Linked DNA regions of Lujinxingia sediminis. The protein of the gene in region 2 binds, or shares a complex with, the protein of the main gene of each other region. Links are inferred from orthologs where the notes say so. Each region holds a gene or a part of one and is shown on either strand. Other genes may lie near its edges.

Evidence for each region.
Region 1: the proteins of dinB (region 2) and dnaN are in contact, whole or in part, in a solved structure (PDB 1OK7), measured with the Escherichia coli proteins. The link is inferred for Lujinxingia sediminis from one-to-one orthologs.

What each region holds. Positions count from the first base shown.
Region 1 is NZ_SADD01000003.1:284,847-299,276, forward strand. Bases 5,661-8,614 are described here. They hold dnaN (DNA polymerase III subunit beta), read left to right. Parts: upstream 5,661-6,552; coding sequence 6,553-7,677; downstream 7,678-8,614. Other genes in these bases: EA187_RS08870 (hypothetical protein), read right to left, coding at 5,661-5,882; recF (DNA replication/repair protein RecF), read left to right, coding at 7,844-8,614. Outside these bases: EA187_RS08855 (OBAP family protein), read left to right, coding at 175-1,008; EA187_RS08860 (ribonucleotide-diphosphate reductase subunit beta), read right to left, coding at 1,505-2,524; EA187_RS08865 (ribonucleoside-diphosphate reductase subunit alpha), read right to left, coding at 2,521-4,908; more of EA187_RS08870, read right to left, coding at 5,574-5,660; more of recF, read left to right, coding at 8,615-8,992; EA187_RS08885 (class I SAM-dependent RNA methyltransferase), read left to right, coding at 9,605-11,131; EA187_RS08890 (hypothetical protein), read left to right, coding at 11,315-12,157; GTP 3',8-cyclase MoaA, read left to right, coding at 12,267-13,268; EA187_RS08900 (molybdenum cofactor biosynthesis protein), read left to right, coding at 13,270-13,989; EA187_RS08905 (cyclic pyranopterin monophosphate synthase MoaC), read left to right, coding at 14,122-14,430. UniProt on the Escherichia coli protein: Confers DNA tethering and processivity to DNA polymerases and other proteins. Acts as a clamp, forming a ring around DNA (a reaction catalyzed by the clamp-loading complex) which diffuses in an ATP-independent manner freely and bidirectionally along dsDNA.
Region 2 is NZ_SADD01000005.1:40,942-55,280, forward strand. Bases 3,701-6,563 are described here. They hold dinB (DNA polymerase IV), read right to left. Parts: upstream 5,729-6,563; coding sequence 4,673-5,728; downstream 3,701-4,672. Other genes in these bases: EA187_RS10590 (PHP domain-containing protein), read left to right, coding at 3,718-4,596; EA187_RS10600 (hypothetical protein), read left to right, coding at 5,928-6,563. Also shown: EA187_RS10575 (matrixin family metalloprotease), read right to left, coding at 1-816; EA187_RS10580 (SurA N-terminal domain-containing protein), read right to left, coding at 819-1,862; EA187_RS10585 (vWA domain-containing protein), read left to right, coding at 2,090-3,556; more of EA187_RS10600, read left to right, coding at 6,564-7,643; EA187_RS10605 (hypothetical protein), read right to left, coding at 8,069-8,743; EA187_RS10610 (CehA/McbA family metallohydrolase domain-containing protein), read right to left, coding at 8,733-12,350; EA187_RS10615 (porin), read right to left, coding at 12,384-13,868. UniProt on the Escherichia coli protein: Poorly processive, error-prone DNA polymerase involved in translesion repair and untargeted mutagenesis. Copies undamaged DNA at stalled replication forks, which arise in vivo from mismatched or misaligned primer ends.

The DNA.
Region 1 (14,430 bases), on a different replicon or contig from region 2:
ACGACACAGCCAGCGTCGTCCCGGGGCGCTCGGCATTTAACCCGACCATCCAATTACTCTGGGAGGAGCTGAATGAAACATCCGCTCAGTCGTAGGTCGTACCCCGTCGCTTCTTCGCCCCGACACATCACCTGGCTCAAGCTCTGGAGTGTGAGCTGCCTCTCTCTGGCCCTGATGCTGATGGTGAGCTGCTCCTCAAGCAGCCCCAACGTGACGCCTCAGGGCCGCGAGGCCAGCGCCGAAACCCGGGCGGTGGGGGCCAGCGCCGAGGTGCTTCAGGGCGCCGGCGCCCCCTCGGCGTTGGACATTCATCTGGTGGGTTTTCATCCCATGGCCGACGACCCCTCGATCCAGATGGAGGCCCATCACTTCTGCCGCCAGGTCAACGAGGACTTTGCCCAGTGCGCCATCTTCGACAGCGACGGCAGCGACGCCAACTTAAACGGCGTGGAGTACATCATCTCCTCGGTGCTCTACGAGCAGCTCCCCCAGGAGGAGAAGCAGTACTGGCACCCCCATAACTACGAGATTCTCTCCGGTCAGCTCGTCGCCCCGGGGCTCCCCGACGCCGCCGAAAATGCGCTGATGGAGAGCAAGATCAACAGCTACGGCAAGACCTATCACCTCTGGCATACCGGCAACGTCGGAGCCGAAGGCGACGAGCTCCCCTTAGGCGCCCCCATGCTGGCCTGGTCCTTCAACGCCGACGGGGAGCTCGATGAGACCTTGCTGGTCGCCCGCGACGAGGCCCTGAACTTGGATACCAACCAGATTCGCCAGGAACGCGCCGTGCTCATCGATATGGCCGAGCCCCAGGAGGGCGTGGACATGTTGGCCGGCGCCTTCCCCGATCGCGAAAAACCCGTCGGCATCGAAGATCGCGAAAACAGTCGACAGGGCCGCGGTGGCGGGCCCATCACCCCCTCCGAGGAGAAAAAAGACTCGGAGGAGAAGAAGGACGAGTCCAGAGACACGCGGGAGAATATGAACGACAGCTCCGCCGACTGAGTTTTTTGATGCGTTCTTCGCGACCCCCCCAACCCGAGCGCATCCAGAGCGACGCCTGGCACCCGAGCGCTGATCGAGATCGCGCTCGAACTCGTACTGGTAGCTCGTACTCGTGCTCGTACTCGTACTCGTGCTCGGACGCGCCCCACCAGCGGCTCTCACGAATCGCCCACATCGTGTCCCCCCCAAGCCCCACAACCACCCAACCACCCAACCACAACCCGCACACCCCCCAACCCGACGCGAACCCGAAATCCCGAGCGCATCCAGCCGCTCTCACGAATCGCCCCACATCGCGAACCCCGGCGCTCCACAACCACCCAACCACCCAACCACCTATCCACAACCCGCACGCCCCCCCAACCCGACGCAAACCCAAAGATCCGAGCGCATCCAGGGCGACGCCTGACAAGGAGATAGGGATGAAGCTGTAGCAACGCTACCGCGAATCCCTATCGACGCCGTCAGCGTCGTCCTGGGGCGCTCGGCACTCGGATCAGAAGTCTTCGTCGAACTTAACCTCCCCCTCGACCGCGACCTGGTAGGCGGAGACGCGGCGCTCAAAGAAGTTGGTCACTTCCTGAACGTCCTGCAGGTCCATAAAACTCAGCGGGTTCTTCGTGCCAAAGATCTCGGGCATCTCCAGGGTGCGCAAGCGCTGGTCGGCGCAATGCTCCAGGTAGGCGCGCACATCCTCCACGCTGAGCCCGGCCACTCCACCTCCGAGCAGATCCTCGGCAAAGAGCGCCTCGCAGTCGACGGCCTCCCGGATCATCGTCTGCACCTCAGCGCTGAGCTCCTCGTCAAAGAGCTCCGGCTCCTCCCGGCGAACCGTGCGCACCACCTCGAAGGCAAACTCCATATGGGCGCTCTCATCGCGAAACACCCAGCTTGTCCCGGCGGCAAGCCCGTGCAAGAGCCCCCGCGAACGCATGAAATACACGTAGGCAAAGGCCCCGAAGAAGAAGAGCCCCTCGATGCACGCCGCAAAGCAGATCAAGTTGAGCAAAAACTGCCGGCGATGCGCCCGTGTCTCCAGCCGGTCGAGCCCTTCGATCGAGTCCATCCAACGCATGCAAAAATCGGCCTTGGCCCGAATCGAGGGGATGTTTTCAATGGCCGCAAACGCCTCGTGACGCTCCTCAGGATCCGGCACATAGGTGTCGAGCAAGGTCAGGTAAAACTGGACGTGAAGCGCCTCCTCATAGAGCTGCCGGGCCAGATACATCCGCGCCTCCGGCGCGTTGATATGCTGGTAGAGGTTGAGCACAAGGTTGTTGGCCACGATCGAGTCCCCGGTGGCAAAAAACGCCACCAGCCGCTGCACCATATGCGTCTCGGCCTCGGTGAGCGAGTCGCGCAGATCGTTGACATCGCTCGAAAAATCAACCTCCTCCACCGTCCAGGTGTTCTTAATCGCGTCGCGATACATCTGGTAAAAACTCGGGTACGTCATCGGGCGAAGCGTCAGACAAAAGCCCGGATCCAGCAGATTGTCGGGTCGTTGAATACTCATTGGCAGGCCTCACAGATCTCGGGGTTTTCCAGCGAACAGGCAATCGCCTCGCGTTGAGGCACCTCGACTGTCGTCTTGGTGATTCGCGTGGCCGGACGCGAGCGCAGGTAATAGGTCGTCTTCAGGCCACACTTCCAGGCGTAGAGGTACATCGAGGAGAGCTGTCCCAGGGTGGGGCTCTCAATAAAGAGGTTGAGCGACTGACTCTGGTCGATAAATGCGCCGCGCTCGGCGGCCATCCCGATAAGCGAGCGCATCGGGAGCTCCCAGGCCGTGCGAAAGACCGTCCGAAGCTGCTGAGGCAGCTCTTCAAAGGACTGCACCGAACCTTCGGAGTTCTTGAGACGCGCGCGCATCCGCTCATCCCACAGCCCCAGCTCCTGGAGCTCGGCGACCAGGTAGCGGTTGACCTGAACAAAATCCCCCGAGAGCGTCTCCCGCTTAAAGAGATTGGATACCTGGGGCTCGATGCACTCGTAGCACCCGGCGATCGAGGCGATGGTCGCCGTCGGCGCAATCGCGCAGAGCAGCGAGTTGCGCAGCCCGACCTTCTGAATCCGGGCCCGGAGCGCCTCCCAGCGCGCTGGCTCCTCGGGGCTCACCCCCCACAGGTCAAACTGCAGCTGGCCGCGCGCGGCCCGCGTCTCTTTAAACGCGGCGTGCGCCCCGTGGGCCTCGGCCAGGTCGGCGGAGGTCGAGAGGGCGTGAAAATAGATCTCCTCAGAGATCCGCTTCGAGATCGCTCGCGCCTTCGGGCTGTCGAAGGGGATCTTCATCTGAAAAAACACATCCTGAAGCCCCATCAACCCCAGCCCCACCGGACGCCACCGATCGTTGGACGCCGCCGTCGATGGAATCGGGTAGTAGTTAAGATCGATGACCCGATCCAGGCCTACCACCGCGGTGCGCACCGTCTGTGCCAGCTTCTCATAGTCGACAACCACCTCCCCCTCGGCGTTTTTCAGGGTGTGCCTGGCGAGGTTGATCGAGCCCAGGTTGCAGACCGCCGTCTCCTGAGCCGAGCTCACCTCGATGATCTCCGTGCAGAGGTTCGAGAGGTGAACGCGCGCCCCCTCCTCGGCGGTCTGATTGCAGGTTCGGTTACTCGGATCTTTAAAGGTCATCCACCCGTTGCCGGTCTGCGCCAGCGTCCGCATCATCCGCCCGTAGAGGTCACGGGCTCGCAGCTCGCGCACCGCCAGCCCCTCCTTCTCGGCCTGCTCGTAGCGCCGATCGAAGGCCTCCCCATAGAGATCTGGAAGCTCCGGCACCTCCTTCGGGTCAAAGAGACTCCAGGATTCATCGGCCTCCACCCGTCGCATAAAGAGATCCGGGATCCAGTTGGCGATATTCAGGTTATGGGTGCGCGCGGCTTCATCGCCGGTGTTATCCCGAAGCTCCAGAAACTCCTCGATGTCGGCGTGCCACGGCTCCAGATACACGCAACACGCCCCCTTGCGCTTACCCCCCTGATTAACCGCCGAGACCGACGCATCCAGGGTCTTGAGCCAGGGCACAATCCCGTTGGACTTCCCGTTGGTGCTCTTAATGAGCGATCCCCTCGATCGCACCCGATGAAACGCCGTGCCAATGCCCCCCGAGAACTTCGAGAGCAGCGCGATATCGGTATAGCGCTGGTAGATCGCCTCAAGCTCATCGGCCGGGGAGTCGAGCAGAAAACAGCTGGAGAGCTGCTCAAATGACGTCCCGGCGTTAAAAAGCGTCGGGGAGCTTGGCAGATACTCCAGCCCGGAGAGCAGCGCGTAGAGCTTCTCGGCCTGCGCCATATCCTCACTCAGCGCACACGCGATCCGCAGAAAGAAGTACTGCGGCGCCTCCATCACTCGCCGGCTCTCCGGATGCCGCTGCAGGTAGCGATCGTAGAGCGTCTTGATCCCAAAATACTCAAAATGCGCGTCGCGGCTGCGATCGATGAGCGCGTCGAGCTCCTCGTGATGGGCCTCGACAAATCCCTTGAGCCGCGCGTTGTAGCGCCCGACCTCATAGCCCCGCTCCACGCACCGCGAGAAGCTGGTGATCCCCTCGCTCTGCAGATCATCCCCAATCCGCTGCGCCAGCAGTCGCGCGGCCAGCTTCGAGTACTGCGGCTCCTCCAACATCAACGACGAGGCGACCTGAATCGAAAGATCGTCGAGCTCCCGGGTCGACGCCCCATCAAAGAGCCCCCCGATCGTGCGCACCGCCACCCGCGTCGGATCGACCCGGGACAATCCCCGGGCGCAGCGGCTGATCGCGGCGACAATCCGCTCCAGGTCAACGCGTTCATAGGTGCCGTCGCGTTTGACGACACGCATCCCTCCCTCGTCTTTTCCCCCCTCATTCTCGTCGCTCTGTTCTGGCAGTGTTGCAGAAGTGGTGGTCATCTCTCATCCCTCGCTGCTCGGGTCATACGCGGGAACGACCAACCTCTTCAGAGCTCTCGGGCGCCTGACCCCAAAAGTTCCTCCAAAGTCGACCAGCGCTCCCGCGAGCGAAATGGGGCTTTGGAGGGCGTCTTAACGCTCACCTCTCTAAAAGCTCCCGAGTCGGACTGGCGCGGGATGTCTCCCCGGCGCCAGGCGCTGGCAGGTCTTCGGGCTCTCGAGCGCGCCCTTTTAAAAGGCACCTACTGCCCACCGCTTCCCAGGCTCTCAAGCCCAGTGCCATTGGTGGGGGTCGTTCTCGAATACCGCTGCGGGGCAGCTCCGGAGTCTCACCGGATTCCCTCTTCGGTGTCGCGATCATCTCGCGAAACACCAGCACGCAAACCACATAGAGTGGATCCCCCCCGTGGTCAACCACAAGATGTTGTGTTTCGAAGGCACGTCCGCGCCAACACGCGCTCCTGCCATCAGCCCCCTTTCGATGGGCGTTCCGGCGCGTGGCGACGCGTGAGTCTTTGCGGCGAGTCGTTTTGAAAAGAACGACGCCCCCCTGCACTTCGGTCTTCACCATCACGCGGGAAGAACTCGAAAAGGAGGGGGGCGTTATCTGATCATGGAGATGTTTCTGGCCTGCTCAGCGCGCTCCGCTGCTGCGCAGGCAGGGCCTAAAACTCCACCCGGTCGCCCGGGCGCAGGTTGCCGTCATAGCCCGGATCATCGCCCTTTTTCTGGCGGGCCTTGCGCGCGTTCCACGCCGCGCTCCCCAGAAAGGCCGGCGCGGCCACCACGCATAAGGGGCACATCACCGTGCCAAAGGCCGCAAGCCCCGCCACGCTCAACGCCCCCATCGCCCCGCCAAAGATCGTGTGCTCCCGCGCGCGGCGGCGGTACTCGCAGGGCGCTTCGCCCTGGTGTTGCTCCTCCTTCACGTGGATCGAAGACGCGCTCCCCTGGCCTGCTCGTTGTGTCACCATCTCAACCTCCGCAGCTCTCTCGAAGCGGCCCCCACTCACCATGAGGGCGCTCCCATCATCATCATCAGGGCCCCGAGCCACTCGCCCACCATCGCATCGTGTCGCGCTGCGGTGGCATCGGCACCCCACACCTACGTCCTGAGAGGAAAACAACGCCCGCTCACCGAACCTTCCGCCTCGCCATCGCACGACCTTCTCGAACGTCAAAACGCACCCGACTCCCCCCCCTATCTGAGCTATTTGATCCTTAAGCGATCGACCTTGATGAGAGAGCCCTGTGGAAAACTCTGTGAGAAACCCTGTGTTAAAGCTGTTAATCCACAACTGGAAAACCTGGGGCAAACTCGGCTCTCAGATTCTCCCCACATCTCCCACAGCCTTTCCCCGATCCGAATGTGGATAAATACTCGAAGTATTCAGGTGCTTTAGCGCTGCTCTCCACATTTCCACAGGCCCTACTTCTTCTACGTACCTCAAACACACCAAACCTTTTTTGTCTTTTGGTAGAAGATCCGTGACTGTGGAAAACTCCTGAGGCTCTAAGGGGCGCAAGCTCGCGAGTTACAAGGGCGATTGCCACTTGAAACCCTCCTCAACCTGTGGTGGATTGTCAGGGCTTACGAGCCGGGAAATTTATAAAAACCCAAACCTCTCCGCGGAGACGCGCTCCATGAAGATTCGCATTTCCAGCAAGACGCTCACCGACGAGCTCTTCAAACTTCAAGGCGTCGTCAGCCACCGCAGCACGCTGGCCATTTTGTCCAACGCGCTCCTGGTGGCCGAGGGCAACACGCTGACCCTGCACGCCACCGACCTGGACATCTCCGTGTCCACCTCCTGCGAGTGCGAGGTGCTGGAGCCGGGCAAGGTCACCCTGCAGGCCCGCAGCCTCTTCGACATCGTCAAAAACCTCGAAGAAGACACCCTCTCGCTGGAGACCGAGGAGAACCACTGGGCCAAGCTCAAGAGCGGCAACGTCAACTGCCGCATCGTCGGCACCCACGCCGATGAGTTCCCGCACCTGCTCGACATCGCCGGGGTGGAGCTCTTCCCGATTGGCACCCGTCGCCTGCTCGACATGATCGAGAAGACCCTCTTCAGCGTCTCCACCGACGACGCTCGCGCCAACCTCACCGGGGCCTTCTTCAAGGTCACCAACGAGAAGACGCTTCTGATGGTCTCCACCGACGGCCACCGTCTCTCCAAGATCGAGACGAAGCCCGAGGAGTTCGACGCCGGTGGCGACATCCCCGCCGCGCTCAACAAGGGCATCATCATCCCCCGTAAAGGGCTCGCTGAAATCAAGCGCACCGTCGATGCGAAGAGCGATGAGCTCAGCTTTGGCATCATCGACAACAACATCGTCTTTAAGAGCGGCCCGATGAGCCTCTCGGTGCGCCTGATCGAGGGGAGCTTCCCCGACTTCACCCAGGTGCTGCCCAAAGAGAGCGAGCACCGCGCTGTGGTCGAGAAGGACGTCTTCCAGCAGGCGCTCAAGTTCGTGAGCCTCTTTGCCAGCTCCAAGACCAACAACGTGCGCATCTCGCTGAGCGACGAGGGCCTGGAGCTCTACGCCTCCGACCCCGACCGCGGCGAAGCCACCAAGGTCGTGCCGATGCAGTACGGCGGGCAGGCTGTCAAAGCCGGCTTCAACTACCGCTACCTCAACGACGTGGTCAGCGCGCTCGACGGCTCCGAGGTCTCCATCGAGATCATCGACACCCTCTCCCCCACGCTCATCCGCGACACCCAGCGCGACGAGATGCTCTTCGTCGTCATGCCCATGCGCCTCTGATCCTTTTAATCAGGGTTTTTCAATTAAGGGAGTTGTTCCGTATCTGGCAGCTGAATTTGTTTTAAAAGATAGTTAGCGCGCGCCTCCGACGACCTTCGCCGGGGGCGTTCGCGTTTTCGCGCCACCCCTGAGCCATAGAGCCCAACTTTTTCGGGATAGTTCATCGATGCTTCTGGAAGCCCTTCGACTGCGCGATTTTCGCAACCTGCAGCACGTGATGTTGACGCCCAACCCGCGTTTTAACGTGATTGCCGGTCCCAACGGTCAGGGCAAAACCAACCTCCTGGAAGCCATCTACCTCTTGAGCGCGGTGAAGAGCTTTCGGCCCGGCACGACCAACCGCGCGCTGATTCATTTTGAGCGCACAGAAGCCACCCTGGAAGCTCGCGTGGAGCGCGGAGGCCATGAGCGCCTGGTGCGCCTGGAGATCTCCGAGCGCGGCAAGAAGGTGTTTTTGAATGAGGGGCAAGTCCGCAACATATCTGAGTTTTTCGGCACCCTGAACGTCGTGATCTTCGGGCCGGATGACATCGGCATCCTGCGCGGCTCCCCCTCGGAGCGCCGCCGCTTTATGGACCGCGCCATCTTCAACGCCCACCCGGCCTTTGGCACCGAATCCACCCACTACGAGGACGTGCTCAAGCACCGCAACGCGCTCTTAAAAGAGCCGCGTCAGGACGCCGCCCTGCGTGCGGTCTACGACGAGCAGCTCATCACCTACGGCGCCCAGATCCTGCGCCGCCGCCTGGACTTCATCACCCACTTTCGACCCGTGCTCACCCGCACCTTTTCGACAATTTTCGACCCCTCGCTTGCCGCCGACCTGCGCTACGCCCCGAGCTGGCTCGCTGAGGGCGAAGAATTTCTGGATGAGGCCGAGGCCTTAAGCTCCCCGCAGTACCTGGAGCGTGCCCTGGAGTTGGCCTTAAGGCGCACCGAGCGCGACGAGCGCGAGCGCGGCTACACCCTGATCGGCCCCCACCGCGACGACCTGCACACCACGCTGGGCGGCCACGACGTGCGCACCTTTGGCAGCCAGGGCCAGACCCGCGCCTTCGTGCTCGCCATGAAGATCGCCGAGATCACCTACCTGGAAGAGCGCTACCATTTTGCGCCCATCCTCCTGCTCGACGACGTCTCCAGCGAGCTGGACCGGGAGCGTAACCGCCTGCTCTTCGACTTTTTGCGCGCCCGCACTCAGGGGCAGGTCTTCATCACCACCACCCACCGTGATTTTATTCTGCTCGACCAGAATTTGAGTATTTTTGACGTGCAGGGCGGTCAGGTCATCGAGCGTGTCTCGGACGACGCGTGATTACCCCGACCGAAGAAACCCTCGTAGCGCTCAATACGATGGTCCGAAGCGAGCGACGCGGCTTTCACCAGTTGAAACATTTTTTGTCGAAGTGAACGACGCGGCCTTCGCCGGTTAAAACATCCGTCCCGAAGCGAACGACGCGACCTCCGCCGGTTGAAATAGCCTTCGTGAAGCGAGCGACAAGGTCTCCGCCGGTTGAAATAGCCTTCGCCAGGCGAGCGTGATGGCTTTCGCCGGTGAACATAGCTTTCACGAAGCGAATCGCATGCCTTTCGCCGGATAAAAGAGGTGTTACGAAGCAAGTGACGCCCCTGTTTGAAACGCAACGAGCCCCGTCGAAGAAAATGGCGTGGCTCGTTCATCCAGCGAGACACGCGTCGAAGGGAATCCCTCACCTCTTTTAGACGGGGCATGACGCGTTGAGCGCTTTGACAAAGGAGCTTCAACCGGCGGACACCTCGACACAGCGAATGTCAGGGCGCGTTCAAAACGAAATCACGTGCCGGACTGCCCGACACTGCTATTTTAATTTAAAACCATCGCGTCGAAGCGCATCGAATAAGGCGCTCGACGTGTTTGAGCCTTCCACGTCTGAAGAGAGCAAAACACATGATTCTGGAGCTTAGCCGGGGATTTCGACACGGCGATGAGGTCGAGCTGACCATCGACAAAATGAACGAGCGGGGCCTGGGCGTCGCCTTTGTCGAGACGGTCATCGGCCCGCAGAAGATGGAGAAGCGCTACGAGGTCTTTGTGCGCAAGGCCATCCCCGGCGACCGGGTGCGCGTGCGCATCGATAAGACGCGGCGCAAACGCGCCTCGGCCACCCTGCTGGAGATCCTGGAGCCCTCGCAGCTGCGCATCGAGCCCCGCTGCCGCCACTTTGGTACCCGCGAAGAGGCCCAGAAGGGCTGCGGCGGCTGCACCCTGCAGTCGATGCGCTACCGCCATCAGCTCGCCATCAAAGAGCGCCTGATCAAAGAGAACTTTCAGCGGGTGGGCCTCGACCCCGGGCTGGTGCTCCCGCTCAAGGGCATGGAAGAGCCCTGGTACTACCGCAACAAGATGGAGTTCACCTTCGGCGACGACGCCGAGCGTCACTTCGCGCTGGGGCTTTACCCCTCGGGCTACAAGTTCGAGATCCTCAATCTTCAGGAATGCCACCTGCAGTCGGAGTTCGTCTCGCGTTTTGTGCCGGCGATGAGTCATTTCTGTGCCTCGGTGGGGCTGGAGCCCTACCACAGCCGCCGCGACGAGGGCTGGCTGCGCAACCTGACGATCCGCGAGGGCAAACGCACCGGGGAGGTGATGGTGGAGCTGATGACCAGCCCGGCCACCGAGGTGCGTCTGGGCACCGAGACGGTCGATGCGGAGCAGGCCGCGCGGGCCTTCGCCGCCGAGGCCCAACGCCTGGCCTCGGAGCTCGGGCGGCCCATCACCTCCTTTTACTGGTCGCGCTACATCGCCGAAAAGGGCAGCCGCACCCGCATCGAAGAGACCCTGCTCCATGGCGAGCCCGTGTTGAGCGAGGAGATGCACCTGCCTGGCGAGCAGGTGCTGCGCTTTGAGATTCACCCCCGGGCCTTTTTTCAGCCCAACACCCTGCAGGCCGAGCAGCTCTACGCCGAGGTTATCGAGCGCGCGGGCCTGCTCGACGCCGATAGCCCCAACCGGCCCCAGACCGTGCTCGACCTCTACTGCGGCACGGGCACCATCGGGCTCTGCCTGGCCCCTTATGCCGAGCGCGTGCTCGGCATTGAGCTTCAGCCCGACGCGGTGGACAACGCCCGCAAAAACGCCACCGACAATCAGATCGACAACGCCACCTTCTTTGTGGGCGATGTGGGTAAGGTGCTGGCCAGCCCCGAGTTCATCGAGGCCCGCGGCGACGCCATCGACCTGGTGGTGGTCGACCCGCCCCGCTCCGGGCTTTTTGACCAGGCGATTGAACAGATTCTGGAGATCGCCGCCCCCACGCTGGTCTACGTCTCCTGCAACCCCAAAACCCTGGCGGACAACCTGGTGGCGCTCACCGCCGGGGGCTACCAGCTGGAGGTGGTGCAGCCGGTCGACCTCTTCCCGCAGACCTACCACGTGGAGAACGTCGCGCTCCTGGTGCGCAAGACGTCAACCTGAGTCGTTCGACCCGAAACCCATCAGCCGCCTCCGCTTTGCGGCGAGCCCGGGCGCTGGTAGCTTGGGCGCCCGTCGACTCCCGGCACGATTCATGCGCTGTGTTCCTGTGTAGGGGCCCCGAGCAGGGCTGCGGGGCGACGTGGTTCCGATAAACATTTCAGTGCTGATGGTGATGAGGTCGCTATGAACTTCGAGCTGCTGGTTGTCGTGGTGATTGTTGGCTTCGGAATCGCCGCGTTCTTTGTGGTGCTTCAGAACATCTCGCGCATGCAGGAACTTATGAAGACGAAATCGTACTGGCGAGCGATCGCCGAGAAATTCAACCTCAAACACGACTCCCCGACGGCCGGCCATGTGGAGCGGCTGGTGGGTTCTCACCGCGCCTGTCCGCTGATGCTCACGGGCACGGGCGACCCTTTGAGCGAGGGTTATGAGCTTGTGGCCGAGGTCGATCTCGTCACAGCGCTGCATAAAACGCTGACCCTGGTCAGCGAGCCCGACGCTCAGGAGGCTCCCACCATCGCCACCCTGCAGGCCGAGGGGCCCTCGCAGGCCCATGAGCTTCTGCAGGCCCCGGAGCTTCGCAAAGCCTGGGATGAGGCCGCCGCCTTTGCCAACTCTATGGAGGTGCGCGACGCCACCCTGCGCCTCAAGCGCCGCGGTCCGCTCAGCGATGAGACGATCCTCGAAGAGCTCACCGAGCTGGCCGTCAGCCTGGCGATTGTGCTGGAGAACCAGGCCGGAAGGTTCGTCACCCTCACCCCCGAGGGACGAAAGATCGAGGCGGCCTCACCGGCTCAGGCCGGTCGGATGCCCGTCTCCGGTGCGCTTCACTCCCGCAGCACGAGCCCGATGAAGGGCGACTTTTTTGATGAGAAATCCGGCTTTCCGGTGCGTGGCGAATGGGATCGTTCCGGGGAGTTTCGGGTGCCCGCCGAAGGCAAAAAAGACGCCGAGGCGAAGCGCAAAAACGCCCCCGAAGACGACCTGAAGTTGCTTGATACGGATGATGGCGACCTCTTTTAGGGTTATGTGAGCCCGACATCGGCGGCGCGCCCTTCAGACGACTGGACAGCGCCCCTCGCCACACTACACTGAGCGCCGACTTCGGGTTTCTCTTGCAGGCAGTCGGCCCATGACCTCATCCCTTCCTTCATCGCAGCTCATCGACCGTTTTGGACGCGCGCACCGTTCGTTGCGCGTCTCGGTCACCGATCGCTGCAACCTTCGCTGCTCCTACTGCATGCCGGCCGAGGGGCTTCCCTGCGCGCCGCGCTCCGAGCTGCTCACCTTTGAAGACATCACCTTTGTGGTGGGCGTGGCCTGCGAGCTGGGCGTCGATAAGATTCGACTCACCGGCGGCGAGCCTTTGTTGCGCCGCGATCTCCCCGAGTTGGTGAGGATGTTAAAGGGGGAGACGGCGGTGGCCGATGTGGCGCTGACCACCAACGGGCTCCTGCTCGAGCGCAAGGCCGCCGAGCTCAAGGCCGCCGGTCTCGACCGGGTGAACATCAGCCTGGATTCGCTCGATCCGCAGCGTTTTCGCGAGATCACCCGCAACGGCACCTTCGAGAAGGCCTGGGCCGGGCTGGAGGCCGCGCTTGAGAGCGGCTTTGCGCCGGTGCGCGTCAACACCCTGCTTCTGGCCGGCATCAACGACGATGAGCTCGACCGCTGGATTGAGCTCACCCGCACCCACCCGGTCGATGTGCGTTTTATGGAGATCATGCCGATTGGGGAAGGCGCGCTGCACGCAAAAGCGGGCCGTTTTGTGAACCTCAGCGAGCTCATCGCCGAGCTGATGGCCACGCGCGGCGTGGTGCCCGATGTGGCCAGGGTGGGCAATGGCCCGGCGCGCTACTACCGCGCCCCGGGCGCGCAGGGCCGCCTGGGCTTTATCACCCCTATCTCCAACCCCTACTGCGACACCTGCGCGCGACTTCGATTGACGTCGACCGGGGAGCTCCGGGCGTGCCTGGCCGTCGATGACCAGCATGAACTCAAAGAGGCCACCCGTAGGCGCGATCGTGAGGCGTTGCGGGCGATTTTTGAGCGCGCGGTCTTTCAGAAACCCGCCGGCCATCAGTGGCGCAAGGGCCACGTGACCGCCGCGGGCATGTCGGCGCTGGGAGGTTGAGATGAAGATCCACGTGCGATTCTTTGCCGGGCTGGCCGCCCGCGCCGGCTGCCGCGATGGTTTCATTCAGGTTGCGCCGGAGCTCGATGAAGATGGGGAGGTGTGTGTCGCCGACGCCCTCTCGGCCATCGAGCAGGAGTTTCCCTCCCTGGCTTCGATGCTCTCGCGGGTGGCGGTGGCGCTGGACGACGCCATCGTCTCGACCTCGACGCCTCTCTATGACGACGCCACCCTCGATCTCCTTCCTCCGGTAAGCGGGGGCACCGACCGCCCCGCAGATCCCTCACGCTGGCTCTCCGAGACCCCGCTCGATATGAGCGCCCTTCTGGCCGAGTGCGAGGATCCGGCCGGCGGCGGCCTCGTCGTCTTCAGCGGTGATGTGCGCAACCACCACGAGGGCCGCCGGGGTGTCACCGCCATCACCTACGAGGCCCACCCGGCGATTGCCGCCCGCGTGTTGCGCGAGCTGGAAGCCGAGGTGCTTGAGCGTTTTGAGGTGTTGCGCTGCCGCATCCAGCATCGCACCGGCCGCGTCGAGGTTGGCCAGGCCTCGGTGCTTGTGATCTGCCGCGCCGCCCACCGCGACGCGGCCTTCGAGGGGGCCCGCTACGCCATCGACACCCTCAAGCTCAAGACCCCCATCTGGAAGCTGGAGCATTACGATGACGGCACCGAACGCTACCTCGACGGCACTCCTCTTCAGCCGGAAGCGAAGGAGTAAGACCTTTCTCGCCATCTTTGCCCCCCGATCGTTTGCCCCCCGATCGTTTGCCCGGGGCTGAGCTCCTGAGGCTCGCCACCTGACACAGGCGCCCGGGCGGATCGCCAGCGACTTTTGATTGAGAATCAGCGAATGAAAGACATCACGCATAAACCCACCAGCGAGCGTTTTGCGCGTGCCTCGGCGATGCTGCGCATCGACCCGGCGATTCTTCAGGCCACGGCTCACGGGCGTAAGACCGATAAGGGAGACGCCATTGAAGCCTCGCGCGTGGCGGGGATTATGGCCGTCAAACGCACCTGGGAGGCGCTTCCTTTCTGCCACCCGCTGCCGATCACGGCCTGCGATGTGCATTTCGACTATCTGCCCGAGGGCATCTACCTGGAGGTCACCGCCACCACCGTCGGCCAGACCGGCGTGGAGATGGAGGCGCTCTACGCG
Region 2 (14,339 bases):
AAAGGCGCAGTAGTCGCCGGTCTGGCCGCGGTGCGGGTCGCACACGCCCTCCTCAACGCAACTGCCGGCCTCGGGGCAGTCGGAGTCGCGGGAGCATTCGCGGCCCTCGGCGGGGAAGAGGGCGCAGAGGCCGAGCTTGTCGTCGGCGCTCAAGACCCGCTGGCGGCCGTCGCGCAGGTAGGCTGCGCTCATCGACGCGGCGTTATGCGCCAGGGTGTGCGAGAGTCCCAGGACGTGGCCGAGCTCGTGGGTAAGCACGGCCTGCAGATCGACTGCGGGGCGCTCGGGCTCGGCAAAATGCTGGAAGGGATCGGGGGCTGAGCGCCAGACGACCAGCGTGCTGTTGAGGGTGATGCTGGCGCGCTCGTCTGGCGAGGCCGCGTAGGAGGTCCAGGCGATACGCCCGGCGTTGGGGCCGGAGCCCGGCTCAAAGTTCACCTCGACCGCCTTTACTTCGCTGGCCGACTCGCCATCCCGCACCTCGGTCTCAAAGGCGACCTGCGCGCAGCTGACCGCGTTCCAGGTGCGCGCCGATGCCGCGATGGCGGCGATGACATCGGCGCGCGCTACGCCCTCGGGAAGCGGGCCTGTGAGGCGAAGGGGCAGCGGAAGGTGTGCGGACTCGGGCGCAAAGCCGTTGAACTCGGCGTGGGTCGAGGGGGGAAGGTCGGCCAGGGGGCGGGGAGGGGAGCTGTCGGTGGCGATCCAGCGAAGCTCGGCCGCCGCGGGGAGGGGCGCGAGCGAAGCGAGCGCGGCCAGTAGCGGGACCAGCAGCGGGGCGTTCACGCGCAGGGCTCTGGCGAGCGCGCCGGACATGGTCATTCTCCCGGCGCGCTGTCTTCGACGCGCTCAATCTCGGCGTGCTCGCGCAGGCGTTGCAGCAGGGCGCGGCGTTTGGATTCGAGCAGTGCGCGGTTGGCGCGCTCACGCAAGAGCGGCTCCACCTCATCGAAATCGCGCACACCGGCCTCACGACGATCGTGCACGCAGTACACCGTCACGCTGCTTCCGTCGGGCGCGGGTACCACGGCACTCTGCGCCGGAGAGTCGCCCTGGCCGAAGAGCCGAAAGCCGGCTGCGGCCGGAAGCTGGTGGCGTTGACGCCAGCCCAGGTCGCGGTGGATGGCCTCCTCGGGGAGCGACTCGGTGTTGCAGTGTGCCCGGCTGATACGGGCGACCTGCTGGCGATGCCGCGCCGGCAGGGTCACGCTGCTCACCCGCACCCGGGCTGCGGCCGGACGTCCGGCGGCCACCCGCGCGTAGATCTCGCGCAGCTGCGCCTCGCTTACCGCCGGCTCAGCGGTGGGTTTTGCGATCGCATCGCCGAGGAGCGTGTGTTCGAGAATCATCGCGTCGCGAACGTCCCGGCGAAAGTCACTCATCGAGAGGTTTTCGGCCTTCAGATAACGCTGAAAGGCGGTGGTGGAGCCGAAATGTTCGTCGACGCGCTCCTCCACAGCCAGATCGATGCGTTTGGGCGAGATCTCCACGGCGGCCTGATCGATATGCTGGCGTAAAAGCTCGTGATCGATAAGGCGGTCGATGACCTCGTTGCGCTTGATCTGGCGAATCGCCGGGTTAAAGGGGCGACGCGCGTGGCGGTAGAGCTCATCGATGCGGTCGAGGCGTCGCTCCACCTCGATGGCGTGGATGGGCACCTCGTTGACCCTGGCGACAACCCGTGACGCCTCCACTCCGGCCGCAGCCCCGGGCGCGTCTGCACCACCCGGGCTCAACGCGCCCGACGCCTCCGCCGAGATCTCGGTGGGGGGCTCGCTTACGCCCGGATCGCAGCCCAGGAGTAGGACCGCCAGCAGCAGGCTCAGCGTCTTCAAGCTCAGGTTGTGCACACGATGCTTCATAGAGGCGTCTTACAGGGAGTGGCCGGGGCTCGCAACAAGGGCGTGTCGCATAGAGAGAATGCCGCTGATCGCCCCGCGCATTCCCCGGCCGGGGGGGAGCACGCGCGCTTCGACGTCAAAAATCTTCGCGAGATTTAGATCCATTGCGCGTTGACCGCGTTTGCACCGGGGAAGGCTTTGATGATCGCAGCTCCCCGGTGGGCTGCCCCGACCGATAAGGAGAGGTCATGAACGCAACGCAGGTCGCATGGATCGTGCTGGGAGTGGTGGTGGGGCTGACGGCGGGGCTTACGCAGGCGCGGCTCCTTCAACATACCGAGACGGTGGTGCCCGCGCTGGCGACAGCCGCTGGCGAGGCGTTGATGACCCCGGTGACGTCGCTTGAGACGATCCCGCCGGTCGACGAGAACCCCACCCTCACCCTTTCGGCCGAGCTGGCCCACACTCAGGTACTCGCCGAGCGTGAAGCCGAAACCTACCTCGATGTGCAACTTCAGGCCGGGCAGGCCCGCGCCGAGCGCCGCCCCGGGCTCAATGTGGCCCTGGTGCTGGATCGCTCCGGCTCGATGGACGGGGAGCCGATGGTGAAGGCGCGCGACGCGGCGATCTCCTTTGTGGAGCGCCTTCAAGAGGGCGACCGCGTCAGCGTGATCTCCTTTGGGGCCGGACCCCGGGTCGATATGCCCTCGACGCGGGTCGATGCGCGCAGTCGGGCGGAGGTGATCGCGGCCATCGAGCGCATCGAGGCGACGGGGGCCACCCACCTGAGCGGCGGGGTGGAGGAGGCCTCCGAACAGCTCCTGGGCGCGCGGCGGGAGGGCTCGGTCGACCGCATGATCGTGATGACCGACGGGCTTCCCACCGCCGGACTGACCGGAGATGAGCAGCTGCAGCGCCTGGTGCGCGGGGTGCGCTCCCGCGGGATCTCGGTGACGACCCTGGGCTTTGGCACGAGCTATAACGCCGATCTGATGGCTTCATTGGCCGAGGAGGGCGCCGGCAACTACAGCTACATCGCCCGCGCCTCCGACTTTGAGCAGGCCTTCACCGAGGAGCTTGACGCCCTGGCCGGCACGGTCGCCACCGGCGTCACGCTCACCCTTCTGCCATCGCCCGGAGTGCGTTTTGAAGAGGTCTACGGCATGCCGGTGGACGTGGGCACGGGGGCGCTGAGCCTGGGGCTGGGCGATCTTCGCGCGCAGACCACCCGCCGGGTGATGGTGCGGGTGACCACCCGCGGCATCCCGCTTGATGGTAAGGCGGCCATCCGCGCCATCCTCACCTACGAGGATCGCGTGGCCGAGCGTCCCGTTGAGAAGGAGATGATCGTGGAGGCTACGACCACCCGCGATGACGTCGCCATGGTCTCAAGCCTTCGCCCCGAGGTGATGGCGCGGGTTCAGGAGGCCATCGCCCTGCGCACCCTGCGCGAGGCCACCCGAGACTACGCCCGCGGCGACCAGGACGGGGCCACCCGGCGTCTGGCCCGCGAGCGCCGTCGCATGGATGAGGCCGCCGCGAAGTTCGGGCTCCCCGCCGAGGCGATGGGAGCGGTCGCCGACGAGGTCCAGAATGTGCAGTTCAAGATGGAGCGGGCCGCGCCGAACTCGGCCGCCGGCCGCTCGCTGAGCTTCGAGCGCAGTGAGCGCGACCTGGAGCTTGAGCGCGGTGAGGCCGCCCCGGGCCGCTTCTGAGCGTGGGGCCGCTGAGGCCCCCGCGCCCGGAGCCCCGAGCCCCGAGCCCCGAGCACCGAGCGCGGAGGCTTGACCCGCCGGGGTTCGGCCCCCAGATTGTGCCGCGTCAGACGCTCTCTGTACGCGGCATGTTTTGATCGTCCCCAACCCTGTGAGGCCCTATGAGCACCCCGAGCTGGCCAGCCGACGGCCCGATGGAGATCCACAGCCACTCCACCGTCAGCGATGGTACCTTTGAGCCCGAGCACGTGGCCCGGCTGATGGCCGAGAGGGGCGTGGCCCACTGGTCGCTCACCGACCACGACACCACCGGTGGCCTGGAGCGCGCGCAGGCCGCCTGCGCCGAGGTGGGCGTGAGTTTTATCAGCGGCATCGAGATCAGCGCGCAGTCCGAAGGAAAGTCCATTCACGTGCTCGGCTACGGCTTCGACCCCGACGAGCCCCACCTCGCCAGTTACGCCGAGACCATGGAGGTCGCGCGCCACGAGCGCATGGCCGAGATGGTCGAGCGGGTGCGCGCTCTGGGGTTGGAGGTCACCCTTGAGGATGTGATGGCGCAGTCGATCCAGGGCAATGTCGGTCGCCCCCACCTTGCGCGTGCGCTGCACGCCCGGGGGCTTGTCGACACCCCTCAGGAAGCTTTTGATCGCTGGCTGCGCGCCGACGGGCCCGGTTATGTGCCCATGGCCTACCTCTCGGTGGATGATGCGTTGGAGCTGATTCAGGGGGCCGGCGGCATGGTGATTCTGGCGCATCCGGGACGCTACACCACCATGGTCGGACACCTGGACCGCTGGCGTGAGGCGGGGCTCTTTGCCCTGGAGGTGCGTCACCCCTCGCACGACCTGGCCACCGAGCGCCGTCTGGTCGACGTGGCGCAAAACTACGGCCTGATGATGAGCGCCAGCAACGACTGGCACGGAAGCCTCCCCGACGACATCGAGCGCCTGGGCCGCGTGAATTTCAGTCCAACCTGGCGAGACGCGTTTTTCGATCGTCTGGCGCAGACGACCTGGGCCCATATCCAGGGCTGGCGCTGACCGCCTCACCTTCGCTTTCGAACCCTTTTTCGACCCGCGCTGACTTCTCCCGGCGCGGGTCTTTTTGATCGACACGCTAGAAAAAAAGTTCGAGCTGCTGGGGCAGATGGTCGTAGTCGTGATCCAGGCGCACCCCCACGCCCAGCAGGCGCACCTGACGCTCGCTGCGATCGAGGGCCTCGGCCAGTAGCGGGGCGTAGCTCTCAAGTGTGGGTTCGGTGAGCTCGGCGCGCTCGACGGTGGTCTGACGAAAATCGTCGAATTTCACCTTCACGAAGAGCGCACGAATCGGCGGGCGCTTCTTTCGGCCCAGACGCCGGTGCAGGCTCTCGACCAGGGCGGGCAGGCGCGCGGTGCACGCCGCCAGGTCGGGAAGGTCATTGGCGTAGGTGTTCTCCACGCTCACGCTTCGCGCGATCCGCTCGGTGCGCACCGGGCGATCGTCGATGCCCCGGGCCAGCTCGTAGAGGCGTTTTCCGCGTTTGCCAAAGCGACGGATGAGCTCGGCGAGCTCAATGCGCTGGAGGTCACCGCAGGTCTTGACCCCCATGTCGTGGATGCTGCGCGCGGTGACCTTGCCCACGCCGGGGATGGCCTTAACGGGAAGCTCCTGCATAAACGCCCCGATCTGATGGGGGGCGACCACCGCCTGGCCGTCGGGCTTGTTGATCTCGCTGGCCACCTTGGCCAGAAATTTGTTGATCGACACTCCGGCCGACGCTGTGAGTCCGGTCTCCTCGAAGATCGCCTCGCGGATCGCCCGCGCGCACAGCGTCGCGCTGCCGCTGTGGTGCGGGGTGTGCGTCAGATCGAGAAAGGCCTCATCGAGGGAGAGCGGCTCGATCTGGTCGGTGTAGCGCTCAAAGATCGCGCGGATCTTCTGACTCTCCTCCCGGTAGACCTGCATGCGCGGCGGCACGATGATCAGCTGCGGGCACAGGCGCATGGCGTAGGCCGACGCGATCGCCGACTTCACCCCGAAGGTCCTCGCCGCGTAATTCGCCGTCGCGATCACCCCGCGGCGCTGCGGATCGCCGCCTACCGCGATAGGGCGACTCCGAAGTAGGGGGTCGTCGCGCATTTCTATGGCTGCAAAAAAGCAGTCCATATCGACGTGAATGATCTTCCTCATGGCCTCTTTCGCCTTACTCTCGGCCGCGCTCCGCGTTGGGAGGGGCTCTGCGCCCCCTTTTGTAACAGGCTTGAAACGCTTGAGAAAATCTTAACTCCCCCTTTGACAAGTCCGCGCTCTTTTCTCTATGAGGGCCGCGGACGGCAGGTCCACCCCTCACACTCTTTTCCATCCAGAACATCCTATCGGGAGGTCGTACATGCAGTACGTCAATCGCAAGTCCCTGGTTGTCTCGCTGGTTCTTTCCCTCGCTGCCTGCGGCGGCTCTGAGATTCAGGCCGAGCCCGCCCCGGAGCTGACCATCGAGTCGATCGAAGCCGGCGACGTCTGCGCGTCGGGCGGCATCATCGTCTATGTGGACGGTGTGGAGAGCGCCACGGTCTGCAACGGCACCAACGGCAACGATGGCGTTGATGGCACGGACGGCGTCGATGGTACCGATGGCGAGCCGGGCACCGACGGTGTCGATGGCGCCGATGGCGACGCTCCCAACGTGGTGGTTGAGGCGATTGAGCCCGGCGGTGTCTGCGAGGCCGGCGGTCAGGAAGTGCGCGTGGAAGCCGCCGACGGCACCGTGCTCAACACCGCCGTGATCTGCAACGGCGTCGACGGCATCGACGGCGAAGCCTCCTCCCCCACCGTGATCATCGGCGAAGCGCAGTCCTGCGACTTCGGCGGCGTCTCGGTGACCATTGGCGACGGCGACCCCTTTGAGGTCTGCAACGGCGCTCCCGGTGCCGATGGCGCAGCTCCCTCGGTCAGCGTGGGAAGCCCCGCCAACTGCGACTTTGGCGGCGTCTCGGTGACCATCGGCGACGCGGCCCCCTTCGACGTGTGCAACGGCGCTCCGGGGGCCGATGGTCAGCCGGGCGCAAGCCCCACCATCGATGTCACCCCCATCGCCGCCGGCGGTGCCTGCGCCGATGCCGGTGGCTACCTCATCACCATCACCGACGCCGCCGGCGCGGTGGAGACCGCCACGGTCTGCAACGGTGCCGACGGCGAAGGCGGTGGGACGACCAACCCCGATCCGGTGATGACCATCAGCGAGTGCATGATTGTCACCGACGCGGTGACCACGCCTGAGGGCACCGCGGCTGACGCCGACGGCCTGGTCAGCGTGGAAGTCGATGGCGTGGGTACCGACGTACCGGCGACCTTCGTGGCTGAGCTGGGCTACGGTGATGTGGGCGCCGACCCGGGCACCTGGACCTACTCCGAAGGCATCGCCGACGCCACCGGTGAGCTCCTTGGTGAGTTCGGCACCACCATCGCCGCCGGCGACTACGGCTTTGTCTGGCGCGTGGCGCTCGACGCCGGCGACGCCTGGACCTACTGCGGCGTGAACGGCGTGATCGGCACCTTCACCCCGGCCGACGCCGGTACGTTGACGGTGACCGGCCAGACCGGCGGGGAACTGGTGACGGTTGCCGCGTGGGACTTTCAGGCCGGGCTCGACGCCATCGAAGGTACGGGAAGCGGTGAGTTTTTCCGCAATGGTGTGACTGAGACGTGTGACGTTGTCTCGGGTGGGCAGTGGCGCTGCTCCGGGTTCACGGGCGGGGCCGACTTTTTTGATGTCGACGGTGTGACGCCTCTGGTTGATGAGTATTTCCGGTTCGAGGTCAACTTCACCAGCTTCAGCAACATCAGCATGGTGGCTAATCTTCGGGCGACCAACACCGGGCCCCGTAAGTTGCAGTTTGCCGCAGAATACGCCGATGGCTCGCTGGTTTTTGCTGACTTGCCCTTCGTGAACACCTCCGGGGACAGCACGATCACGCAGACGTTCGAGTTGCCGCCCACAGATGGTACGGCAGGGCCGGTTGCCTATCGTGTGTATCCCTATGACGCGGGTGCAACGACGGGGAACATTCGCTTTAATGAAGTGACCTTCTCCGGCACCGCGCTCTAATTCGCGTGGCACCGGCCTTCTGAAGGTCAGTGATTGAAAACCCCGGCGAGTCATCGCCGGGGTTTTTTGATCAGGTTTTTCGTTCTGGGAGGGGGTCGGGTTTGGGGGGAAAGGGTTTTTGAGAGGTCGCCAGGCCTGAAAACCGGGAGGTTTCTGGCGGGAGAGGGTGTTCAGCCCCCCACGGGCCGGGAGGTTTCTGGTAGGAGAGAGGGTGGGACACCCCCTTGAGCCAGGAGTGGTCTGGCTTCGGAGGCTTAGCGGAGCTCCGAGGTCAGAGGGCCTCTGGCTCTGGAGGCTTAGCGGAGCTCCGAGGTCAGAGGGCCTCTGGCTCTGGAGGCTTAGCGGAGCTCCGAGGTCAGAGGGTGTCTGGCCGGGGAGGGGGTCGGACACCCCCCCGGGCAGAGGGTGTCTGGCCGGGGAGGGGGTTACTCCGCCGGCGCTTCCGAACCGTCGTCTCCGAAAAGCGCGTCGGCGGTGGCCACAAAACGCGCCTCCACCTCCTCGCCGGCCCGCAACACCGAGGGGAGCGCACCGGGGCCGCTCTCGGCGTCGGCCGGGATCAGCGCGCCGCCGGGCAGGATATGCAGCTCGCTCTCAAGCACATCACCCTTGAGCGCGCGCACGATCATGGTGCGCGTGGCCTCCACCTCAAGCTCGGGCAGGGCGTAGCTCATCATCGCCGCGGCCGCCACACGCCCCTGGCGCACCTCCACCTTGAGCTCGGGCTGGCCGGTGCGCGGGCGCTCTCCGGGGAGCTCAAACTGCAGCCCACCGAGCATCCGCGGCAAGAGCGCGCGGCCGGCCAGATCGGCCTCGGGGCCTTCGAGCTTGCCATCGCCGTTGACGTCGAAGCGGGTGAGCAGAAGCCCGCTGCGCGCGCCCGGGGCCTCGGTGTAGAAGAGGGCCACGTCGACACGATCCTCAAAGACCTGCACGAGCACCTGACGCTCCGCGCCGATCTCATGGGCGTAGGAGGGCGAGGGGCCGAGGGTGAGGCCCGAGAGTAGACACAGGCCGAGAGCCAGCCGGAGCGCCCCGGTGGCGCGCCGGCTGGAGGGTGGGATGGGGCCACATGAAAAACATGAAAAATTAATGACCATGGCCCCAGTGCTCGAAGATCAGGCGCACGTCGCGCAGGTCGCCCTGGGTGCGATCGATGGGCGTATGATGCTCATGCAGGTGCAGAGGGACGCTCTTGGCGTCGAGCCGTCGCTCGCCGAAGGGCACATAGTCCCGCAGCGCGCCGGCCATCTGCGCGGCCTCGAAGGTGCCGTCGACGCAGCGGGACGGGGCAGGGTTCGGGGGCTCAAACTCCGTGCGGCCCTCGCCACTGCGATCGTCGATGACCCAGATGGGGTTGGTAAAGGCCAGAGGGCGAACCTCCCCGGTCTCGGTGGGGCTTAAGCCTTCGACCGCGCCGCCAAAGCCAAAGGAGCCGGCCAGCGAGCCCAGCGCGGCCTCGAAGTCCACCTGGGGAATCTCCTCGGGCATCACCACCGGGAAGAGGTTGGTGTCGCCGGAGGCCTCCATCACAAACCAGGTGTCGCCGTCGAGCTCCAGCGTCACCGAGTCGCTCCAGCTGCCCTCCTCGCCAAGCTCAATCGTGCCCTGGTAGACGACCTCCCCGTTGGCCACGATCTCAAAGCGCTCCACGCCCACCCAGTCGGCGGCGTGGGCCTGCAGATCGAGGGTGATCTCACCGGTGGTGCTGGTCACGGTCGAGCCCAGGGGCTTGCCGCCGACCGACATGGCGATGAAGGGGCCGTTGGTGACCACGTTGTTATGGTTCTGCAACGCGTCGACGAGCTGATCGGGGGTCATGGCCTGGGCATCGTTATGGCCCACGTAGAAGTAGTTTCGGGGGTAGCCCGGCTCCGGATCGCCGGCGGAGGCGGCCGAGTGGCTGTCGGAGTTGCCGGTGGCCGTGTAGCGACGGTAGGTGCCGTCGGGGCGTCGGGTGTTGAGGAAGGTGTACCAGTCGTCGAGCCCGCCGGGGTAGGCGACCTCATCGCCGTCACACAGGATCACGCCGGCCTCATCCGGGAGCGCCTCGTACTGCTCCTCGGTGAGCTGGTCGACGATCTCCTGCGGAAGATCCACCTTGTCGACCGGCATGCGGTAGTGACGAAGCAGGTGCACGCGCTTGCCGTTGTAGATCTCGATGGCGTCAAAGTCGTCGGAGAAAGTGGACTCGTAGGTGCCGTCGTCGTTTCGCCGCACGAAGGCCGGACCGTTGGGGCTGGAGACCGTCGCGATGATCTTGTCGGTTCCCTCGGCGGTGTTCACCGGCAGATCGGCCACGCCGGTGAGCGCGTTGACGTAGTGCTGGTTGAAGTAGCCGAGCAGCGAGTCGCGGGGGTGGTTGACCTGCACGATCGTACGATCGGGGCCGAGGCTCCCGAGCTCGCGCAGCGCGTCAAAGATCTGCTGCGGGGGAACGTCCTGCCAGGCCATCGAGCCGCGGTTCATCGAGGTGATGTCCTGGCGCAGCGGAAACGCGTTGAAGTGACCGGCCTCAAAGGTGGTCAGCTCCAGGCCCACGATCGAGCGCAGGAAGGGTTGAAGGTTGTTGCGGTAGATGTAGGGCATGTAGTCGGAGATGAAGTTGTGGTCGGTAGCCACGACCACGTCGACGCCCTCGGCGGCCACGCTGATGACCCGCTCGTTGTAGTCGAGCCCGCTGTCGATGGAGCCCTGGGCGTGCATATGGAAGTCGCCGTTGAGGTAGCCTTCGACCTTCATCTGGTGCTCGATCGTGGCCTGCACCCGGGCGATGCCGCCGGTGGTGACCTCGATGGCCTGGCTGAAGAGGGAGTACTCGGTGCCGCGTGAGACGTAGGCGGTGTAGTTGCCCGGGCGAAGGTTGATGTGCGCGCGGCCGTCAGCCCCGGCGAAGGTGATGCCCTCGATGTAGCGGCGGGGCGCGGTGTCGCCCTCCTCGTAGTTGGCGAATTCGCTGGTGCGCCACGCCTCACCCACCTCCAGATCGAAGAGGAAGTCACGGGTGGTCTGGCCGGGCTGCGGCGCGTATTCGCCCACGATGGTGAGCTTGGCGGGCACCGGGGAGCCGGACTGATCGACGACGACGAGCTCCACGCGGCCCGAACTCGGGGCCTCGGCACGCAGGTTGAGCGGCTTGCTTCCTACCTCAAAGCTCTTAAAGCCCGAGGTTTCGCCGCTGGCGCGCACCCGGTGGCAGTAGCGTCCGGCGGGAAGCGAAAGCTGGAAGTAGCCGGCCTCGTTGGTGAAGACCTGATTAAAAATACGCGGGCGTGCGCTCTCGGTGGGCGTGCACGCCGCCTCCAGCGAAGCCGCGCCCTCGATGCCTTCGTAGATGAAGACCTGGGCGTGTTCGCCAGCCGGCTCGCCACTGAAGGCGTCGAAGACACGGCCTTCGACGCGCACGGTGTCTTCCTGGCGGATGCGGTAGAGCTCATCGCGCAGGCTGGCCACATCGCCATCGCCCAGGATGAAGTAGTTGGTGAATTTGAAGCGATCCGGGAACTCCGCGCGCTGGGCCACGCAGGTGTCGTAGCGTTCCAGGCATTGCTGGCCCAGTTCCTGGCAGTCGCCACTCTGGCAGTTCGCTTCGATCTCGGCGCAGACCTGGGCCGCGGGGCGCTCCGGATCGCAGAAGGAGGGGGCGAGCCGGGTGGGGAGCTCGTGGGTGAAGACCCCGCCGAAGCCCGAGGCGTAGAAGAGGAAGAGCATGTCGTAGGGGTCGGTCTGCCCGCCGTAGGCCTCGTTCTTATTAAAGACGAAGTTCGACTCGGGGGCGGCGGCCGAGGCAAAGCCGTAGCTCACACCACGTTCGCTGGCGGTGGCCACCAGATCGGTGATGTGGCCCGGAAAGGCCGGCAGATCGATGGGGCGCTGGTAGACCTCTTCGAGCCCAAAGCGCAGGTCAAAGCCCATCTCCGGCAAAAAGATGCTGTTGAGCGCGCCCATCCCCAGGACCATGCCCGTGGGCACGGTGAAGCCGTTGAAGTTGATATCGGGCAGAAACGCCCCGAGCGCGTTGACGATGTCGCGGTTGGGGAAGGTCAGCGAGGCCTGGGCGTTGTTCACAAGCTCGGCCTCCACTTTGACGTGGCGCGCGCCCGGCTCAAGGATGTAGCGGGTGGTGAACCCGACCAGGGGCACCCCGTCGGACGTGGGGATCTCTCCACGCAGGGCATCGGCCAGATCGGCCTCATAGGCGTTGACCATGGCCTGGTTGAAGAAGCGCAGCATGGTGACAAACTCCCCGCCACGCCCGCGCACCTCGATGATCGCCGCCTCGCCATTGGAGCCGTCGTTGACGACCACGATTGCTTCGGGGTCGACGACCTCCAAAAAGAAAGCCGGGAAGAGCTCACCGAACGCGTCGCGCCCGCCACCGCCGAGGGGATCGCCCTGGGCTTCGGGGCGCTTGAGGTCAGCGTCGATAAGCGATCCCCCAAAAATCCCGGAGCCGCGGTTGAAGGTGCGATCCTGGATGACCAGGCGGACCTGGTCGTTCTCCAGGATCCAGTCGCCGACTTCGCCCAGGGCGGTGGGTCCGCCGATGAGCTGGGTGCGGTGGGTGATGCGCTCGGCGCTGGCGTAGGGGGCGGGCCCCTCGTCTTCGCAGCCGCTTAAGGCGAAGCCTGCGGCGATGATGGCGAGGGTCGCCAGCGCGCGGAGCGCGCCGGCGTTGCGAGTGCGGGTGGGGTGGGTCGACAGCATGTTCAGATCACCGGGAATGGGGGAGGGCGCGTCTTACCAGCTGAGCTGAAGGAGCAGGTCGAGGCGGTCGTTGTCGAGGCGGCGCGCGTCCTGCTCGGTGGTCAGGGTGTAGTTGGCCAGCACGCGCACCGGGTAGGTGGGCGCGTTATAGTTCAGGCCGATGGTGTGGTAGGTCAGCGCGTCGTTCTCAAAGATCACACTGGACTCGCCGCCGTAGCTGCTTGACGGGTCGTAGCTGGCCAGACGGTAGGCCGGCTGCAGGCCGAAGGGGGCCTGGTAGGCGAGCTGCACGGAGTAGCCCAGCGCGCTGAGCTCCGGGTCATCTGGGAGGTCGGGGGAGTCCACACTGGAGGCCACGACGTTGGCCAGCAGCGAGGCTCCGAAGAGGTTGACCTGCAGGTCGGCCGTCCAGCCCTGACGGACGCGGTCGACGCGGTTGGGCTCCTCGCCGAAGGTGTCATCGTTGTAGAAGACGGCGCTCCCAAGCGCGATCTCATCGCCCCAGTGCAGCATCAGCCGCCCGAAGTAGGCCAGGCGATCGTTGGCGTTGAGCGAGGCGTTGGGGCCGTTGCCATTGGTGGCGGCCAGCGCGTAGCTGATGCCGGGGCCCTGATCCTCTTCGCCGCCGAAGAAGTAATCGCCGCGCAGCTGCACGCCGACCTGGCGGCCGGCCGAGAGGCCGTCGACGTTATACCCCTCCACGTTCTGCACGCCGCGGTTGGCCACCGATCGGTGCACGAAGAGCAGGTTGCCCGTCGAGATCAGATCCTCGACATCGAAGGGGGCTTTGAACTGGCCGACGTTGATCTCCAGAAACTCAAAGGGCGCATAATAGGCGTAGACGTCGGTCATGCGCAGCGCGAGTGCTTCGACCGGGGAATCCTGCCGGGTGCGGACCAGGCGGCTTCCGGCGTCGAACTGGAAGACAAAGCCCAGGCCGTTATCCATCTGCCCGGTGGTGGTCAGGCGAGCGTCGGCCATGGTGAAGCCGTCGTTACGGCCGATGAGCGCGACGTTGGGATCGTTGCCAATGGCGGTGTAGCCGGCGCGGATGTAACCGCCCAGACTCAGTGTCCAGGGGCCGGCGAAGGAGTCATCATTTCCGGCGATGACCACGCCGCCCGCAGGGGCCCGAGCAGGGGAGAGCGCCACGGTGCCCACCGGGGGCTCCTCGGGGCTGAGCTCGTCTTTGACCTCTTCATCGCTGAGATCGACCTGCTGGGTCTTGAGGATCGTGACCTGGTGCTTCTCGCGATCCTCCGTCGGGTCCACACGTTCGCCGGGCATCACGTCGCGGCGCGCCTCGTCCTCGGCGGCCTGCTGGGCCTGGCCGACGGCCTCATCGGGCGTGGGGTCGTCCGAAACGGCTTCGGGATCGCCCTCTCGCACGTCGGGCGAGTTGAGGTCGTCGATCACGCGCTCGTCGGGGCTATCGGGCTCCTGGGCCCACACGTCGGTTGCAGTGAGGAGGGAGAGCGCGACGATGGCCATCGCCGCCCTGGACTTCATACGCACCATGATCAGGGCCTCTGCACAATCAATAGAAGGGAATCACATCGCGCCACGCGCGCTATCTGAGATGGCGGCCGCGTTCCTATGAGATTCGGAGAGTCGCTGCGGGCGCGCCGGGCTGGAGAAACCGCATCAGATGTACACCACGCCAAAATGAGCGTCCAGCCACCGGATCTCCTGCCGAAGCAGCGCCGGGCGTCGATCCGTGGCCTCTGCCTGGCCAACGCGTCGCGGAGAAGGAATGCCGGGGCATTAATAGGAGCGAGAGCGGCCCTCAGAGAGCGATGTGCAAAATTTTTAAAAAAGCATCTTGACGGAATCTCTGTTCCGAGTATTCTCCCGACTCCCTGACGAGGCCCAGCCCGAAAGGGGGCCGGCTCCAGGAGGAGTGGCCGAGCGGTTGAAGGCACCGGTCTTGAAAACCGGCAAGCGCAAGCTTCGTGGGTTCGAATCCCACCTCCTCCGCTCTAAAAAAGA